2 regions of the Blautia sp. Sow4_E7 genome follow, and region 1 is predicted to be linked to the other one. Evidence: predicted binding sites of a transcription regulator. Region 1 holds the regulator's gene; the other holds the start of a gene.
The links. Region 1 encodes Rex, which represses fermentation and respiration genes when NADH is low (regulators of the CRP and FNR family bind a similar motif). Its sites were predicted from a motif close to ATTGTTAANTANTTAACAAT; they were not measured.
Positions count from the first base shown of each region.

Region 1 (3,174 bases):
CGTTTCATGCAGTTTGACTTTACAAGGGAAAGTGCAGATACAAAAAATGTGTTCCTGTTTGTGGAGGACTATACAGTTCCACAGCAGCAGGCGTTTATAACGACGTTGCGTTCTATTGAAAACAGTGCTGTTCTGTTTTGTATCCTTTCAGAAGAGGAGGACGCAAAAACAACGCTATGCTATGATCCTGTTTTTATTACCCGGGGCTTTGCAGAGATGATGGAAACTACACAGCAGCAGATGATGCTGTTGCAGAAGAAACCTTTTTGCGAAACAGTACATCCGGATGATCAGCAATATGTAGAGGAATCTGTGAGAAACCTCAATATAGAGCATCCACATACAAATATTTTTTATAGAAAAAGAAATCCGCAGGGAAAATGGTTCTATATGCAATCAGATTTTTCTTATCTTGTTGTGGGTAAGAAAATATATATCTATGTGACCTATCAGGATGTCAGTGCATTGCAGAAGAATGAAGAATTGTCAAATGCACTTCATTATAGTAAAAATTGATATAAATACTATACTTGCTGTTTTTGATCAGATGTTTGGAACTGTATAAAATCCGCACGAATCAATGAATGCCACGTAAAGGGATAAAAGTGAGAAAGTGGTAAACTGGAATATAAACCAGTACCGGTAGATCTCTGGGATATGATAAATACTGTTTTGTCGATTGCAAGAGGATATATGGAAAACCGTGACCTTAATTTTTGTGTTTCAAGAGAAGAGCTTAAAAATCCCTATGTGATGGCAGATGAACTCAGAATCAGGGAAGTATTGCTCAACATTATCAGCAATGCAGTCAAATTTACAAAAGACGGAGGTACCATTTCATTTGCTGCAGAAAACGGTCCGGGTAATGATGAGCATCATATAATCGTACGCTATCGTATATCAGATACCGGAATTGGTATGAGTGAGGAGTTTCAGAGCAGAATCTTTGATGAGTTCAGTCAGGAAAATGATGGGGCAAGAACCAGTTATAAGGGAACTGGACTGGGAATGGCCATTGCCAAACAGTATGTAGATCTTATGGGTGGGAAAATTAAGGTCAGCAGCAAACAGGGAATTGGCTCAACATTTACGGTAGAAATCCCTCTGATTATAGCAGAACATGGATTTACGGAAGAGAAAGAAAAGTTAAGGAACGATATGGATTTACATGGTTTGCATGTTCTTTTGGCAGAGGATAATGATTTAAATGCAGAAATAGCAATCGCTTTATTGGAAGAAAAAGGGATTTTTGTGAGCTTTATCCTGATACTATGAATTTGGTTCCTGTTCACTCCGTGACCAGCAACACACTTCGCGATGCACAGAAATCATGCATTCGCATGATTTCGCGCCGATGTTCCCGGGTTTTCTGTGAGCTTCGCTCAAAAAAACACCTGGCGGAACGTTACCAGTGAACAGTAACTGAATTTGCAAAATATTTGTAATTCTGCACAACTTTAATTGACAAGAAAATAACATTTAGGTATAATTGACATAGTGTGACGCGGAAAATTTAGGCAGCGGAAACAAGGAGGGGAACATTTTGGAGGCGAAGGAAATCTCAAAGGCAGTGATCAAAAGACTGCCAAGGTATTATCGCTATCTGGGGGAGCTGATGGAAGAGAAAGTTGAGCGTATATCTTCCAATGACCTTAGTAAGAAAATGCATGTGACTGCATCACAGATCCGCCAGGATTTAAATAATTTCGGCGGTTTTGGACAGCAGGGCTATGGATATAATGTTGAATATCTTTATACAGAAATTGGTAAGATCTTAGGACTGGACACCATTCATCCTATGATCATTCTTGGTGCAGGTAACCTGGGACAGGCACTTGCCAATTACGGGGATTTTGAGAAAAGAGGATTTCGTCTGGTTGGGATTTTTGACGTAAATCCGGTTCTGGAAGGAATTTCGGTTCGGGGAATTGAGATTCAGATGATCAGTCACCTTCCAGAATTTATCAAAGAGAATCAGGTAGAGATCGCCATTCTGACTCTGCCGAAGAACAAGGCCAAGGAGATGGCGAAGGTTCTCATTGACAATGGAATCAAGGCAATCTGGAACTTTGCACATACAGATCTTGATGCTCCTGAGAACGTGATCGTGGAGAATGTTCATCTGTCTGAGAGCCTGATGGCACTGTCTTATAATTTAAGCCAGTACCGCAACGAGCATAAAGAAAACAAAGAATAAAACGTTACTGTGAAGGACATGACAGTAACAACAAAAGGTCAAAGAGGACTGCTGCTTGTCTCGCTGAAAGATTTACAGGAGACCGGGCGGCAGTTTTGCATTAGAGCGTGTTTGAAAATGGCTTTAGCGGTTAATGGGCAGAGAGTGAACTGCAACCGGAGCCCAAAAGTTATTCTAATGTTAGGAGTGGTTTTATGAAAAAAGTTGTGACCTGCAGTCAGATGAAGCTTCTTGACTATGGTACTATTCATAATATGCATGTTCCCTCCCTGGTTCTTATGGAGAGGGCGGCGCTTGCCACGGCAGAAGAGATCCGGAAGTATCTGGAAAAGAAAAACAGTCCTGGAAACTTAGAAAAAGAGCGGATACTGGCCGTCTGTGGCTCCGGCAATAACGGCGGTGACGGGATTGCCATTGCAAGGCTTCTTCATCTTGCCGGGATACATTCCGAAATCTATCTTGCAGGAAATCCGGACAAAATGACCGAAGAAACCAGACACCAGTGGGAAATTGCCAGGAACTATGGCGTTCCCGCAACGAATAACCCGGTATGGGATGAATATACTGTTATAGTAGACGGGATTTTCGGCGTTGGGTTGTCCAGGGAGATTTCCGGAACTTATAAGGAAATCATCCACAGTATGAATCAGACCAGAGCCTATAAAGTGGCGGTGGATATTCCGTCTGGCATTCACGGAGATACGGGAGCAGTTCTTGGAATTGCTTTTCAGGCAGATCTGACGGTAACCTTTGCATACCGGAAACGGGGGCTGTGCTTTTTCCCTGGCAGAGCATACGCTGGCAGGATCCTGGTGGCGGACATCGGGATCTATGACCGGGATCGTGATGGCAGTGAACTTGCAGATCAGGCAGCCTGGCATCTGGAGAAAAGGGATGTGGAAACACTTCCTGCAAGACCTGCCTGGGGAAATAAAGGAACCTTTGGAAAAATACTTTTGGTCGCGGGCTCGAAAGGC
Region 1 covers NZ_JBQKLL010000002.1:144,670-147,843, reverse strand. The annotation lists gene ACTQ50_RS02285 (PAS domain-containing protein) at 1-516, shown strand, start outside; gene ACTQ50_RS02280 (ATP-binding protein) at 694-1,275, shown strand; gene ACTQ50_RS02275 (redox-sensing transcriptional repressor Rex) at 1,544-2,197, shown strand; gene ACTQ50_RS02270 (NAD(P)H-hydrate dehydratase) at 2,392-3,174, shown strand, end outside.

Region 2 (3,174 bases), on a different contig from region 1:
TATAGAATCATTCAAAAAATCTATCATTCATTTCTATAACTTATTTATAATGTTACCCCTTCCAGTATAAACTGTCTGAATTCCCTTGCAGCTGGAGAAAGATAAGACCTGTCATTGCTGATCAGGTAGAAATTTCGTTCCCAGGCGGGATTGGAAATCTGCATGATCTTTACGTCCAGGCGGAGAAGCATTTCCATGTAGGGGACAACAGCAATACCAAATCCGTGCGCCACAAGTCCGGCGATTACGCTGTCTTCTTCTGTCTCGTAGGCGATTTGAGTCTCCTGCCCGATCTGTCGGAATAAGCCGTCAACTACGGAGCGAAGACCAGAGCCTTTTGCAAAATAGACCTGGGGGTAAGGAATAGTCTGTGCAAGATCAATGGTATGAAACTGTGCCAGAGGATGCTTTCTTGGAGTGATCAGCACCAGATCCTGCCGGTGTACTGGGATAGAGGTAAGCCCCAGATCAGCAGGTGGCTGGGAAGCGAAAACCAGGTCAAAACGTCTTGCAGTAAGCCCTTCGAGCAGCTGTCCTGTGGTTCCGGTATTAAAAGTAAAACGGATATTTTTCTCAGGGTACTGTTTCAAAAAACGCGCTGCAAGCTCGGGAACAAAGTCTTCTCCCAAGGTACGAAGAAGCCCCAGGCGGATCAGTCCCTCCCCACGTCCAACCCGCTGGAGTGCGTCTACTCCATTGTCCAGAGTCATAAGCGTCTGCTGTGCACAGGCGAGAAACTGCTCCCCATAATGTGTGAGCATAATGCTTTTTCCAACCTTCTCAAAAAGGGGAACTCCAAGCTCTGCCTCCATCTGTGAGATGGCATGGCTAAGGCTTGGCTGGGCGATGCAAAGGTGTTCTGCAGCTCGTGTATAATGTAGTGTTTGTGCTAATTCTGCAAAATATCGCAAATGTAGTAAATTCATATTCAATTCCCTCAACTATTCTTTCAATCAATGAAACAACTCTATTATAAACCTGTATATTCAAATAATCTATTGTTCTATAAGAAAAAATCAATTTGTCTTTTTTTTAACAACAAGTTAAAGTACAGGCATAGGTCGATGAGAAAAAAGTTTTAAAGGTCTTAAAAAACATGGAAAAATGTAAATGTCTCAATCTAAAAGAAGAGCTAACGGTATGGTGCGAACAATAAAGTTTATAGGCCATAATGTTAAAAGTAGCAACTGGGCATTATCAACCGAGTGCAAAAAGCATATGAGACATCCAGGAAGGAGAAAAAATTGCATATTTCAGGAACCACCACTATGCTGGGTCTGATCGGAACCCCTGTAGAGCATTCCAAATCCCCGGCAATGTATAATTATTGTTTTGCAAAATATGGTCTCGACTGCGCTTATCTGGCCTTTGACGTACCAAAGGAAAAATCAGGAGAAGCGGTGCAGGCCATTCGAACCCTGAACATCAAAGGGGCAAATGTGACAATGCCATGCAAAAACGCAGTCATTCCATATCTGGATAAGCTGACTCCTGTAGCAGAAGCAATCCAGGCAGTAAATACCATCGTGAATGACAATGGCGTGCTCACAGGGCATATTACAGACGGATGCGGTTATACCTTGAATCTGAGGGCTCATGGTGTAGAAGCAGCCGGCAAAAAAATTGTTCTTCTTGGCGGCGGCGGAGCTGCTTCCGCGATCGCGATCCAGGCGGCCTTAGAAGGTGCGAAAGAGATTACCGTATTTAACCTAAAGGACAGCTTCTGGGACAGAGTACAGGCAGGACTTGAGAAAATCAGCAAGGCAGCGCCGGAATGTAAAATTACTCTCCATAATCTTGAAAACAGAGAAGAACTAAAAGCTGCAATTGATGAAAGCGACATTCTTTCCAATGCCACAAGAGTGGGAATGGCACCATACGAGGAGCAGAGCAACATTACAGACCTTTCCTGGTTCCGCCCGGAGCTGGTGGTAACCGATGTGGTTTATTCTCCGACAGAGACAAAGATGCTGCGGGAAGCAAAAGCAGCCGGTTGCAAGACCTGTGATGGCCTGGGCATGCTTTTATGGCAGGGCGCCGAAGCATTCAGACTGTACAGCGGGCTGGAGATGCCGGTGGAGGAAATCCGGGAACTGCTTTATAAATAAACAACTTAGTAATTACAGGCAAAACAAGAAATAAGCCGTAATAAATGAAGTATCAGAGAAAACAAAAAACATACGAGGAAGGTCTAACAAAATGAACCAGACTACAGATTCAAAAAAATATTACCCTACAGCACTGGCCCTTTACATTACATACTTTGTTCTGGGCATTGCAGCCACCATCATGGGACAGTACAAGCGGAATTTTGCAGCCCAGTGGGGCGCAAAGGTTTTGGAAAACGGAAGCTATGACGTATCCGGTGTTGTGGCAGTTATCGCTGCGATCGGCCTTGGCCGTCAGAGCATTGCTGACCCTGACCTTCCAAATAAAGCGTTAAATGGGCAGCTGGAAACTCTGGCTCCATGTATTGGATGTCTTCTTGGCTGTGTGCCGAATATGTTTGCCGGAAAGCCCATCACCTGTGCAGTAAACCCGTGCGTGGGAAGAGAAACAGAGCTTACCCCTGCTGACAGTAAGAAAAAAGTAGTCGTTGTAGGCGGCGGTCCTGGAGGACTTTACGCAGCATGGCTGTGTGCTCTTCGTGGACATCAGGTCACACTTCTGGAAAAAGAAGAGGAACTTGGCGGAAACTTCCGTATTGCAGCTTATCCAACAGGAAAAGGACAGCTTACCGAGGTGATCCGCTCCATTATCGTAAGATGTCAGAACGCCGGAGTAGGTTTGAGATGTAATACAGAGGCAGATGAGGAAACCCTTCGCAGCCTTTCCCCAGATACCATCATTGTTGCAACCGGTTCCAATCCACTGGTACTTCCAATCCCAGGACTGGCTGACTGCGGCTATATCACAGCCCAGGAGCTTTTGGATGGAAAAAAAGAAGCTGGCAAAAAGGTGCTGGTAGTGGGTGGCGGAATGGTTGGCTGCGAGGCTGCTGAGTATCTTGCTGAGCGCGGACATCAGGTTGGGATCATCGAAATGAAAGATGTCATTGCAGGTGATGTGACAGCAGAAAGCCGCAAATACATTTTCCAGAATTTTGAGGAAAACCATGTACAGCTTTGTCCTGGTGCAAAGGTTGGTCATTTCTATACAGATGGTGTGGATTAT
Region 2 covers NZ_JBQKLL010000001.1:130,584-133,757, reverse strand. The annotation lists gene ACTQ50_RS00610 (LysR family transcriptional regulator) at 45-926, opposite strand; gene ACTQ50_RS00605 (shikimate dehydrogenase) at 1,245-2,108, shown strand; gene ACTQ50_RS00600 (FAD-dependent oxidoreductase) at 2,200-3,174, shown strand, end outside.
Region 2: a site for Rex is predicted at 1,021-1,040, ahead of ACTQ50_RS00605 (shikimate dehydrogenase). Genes of this name have one in related genera too.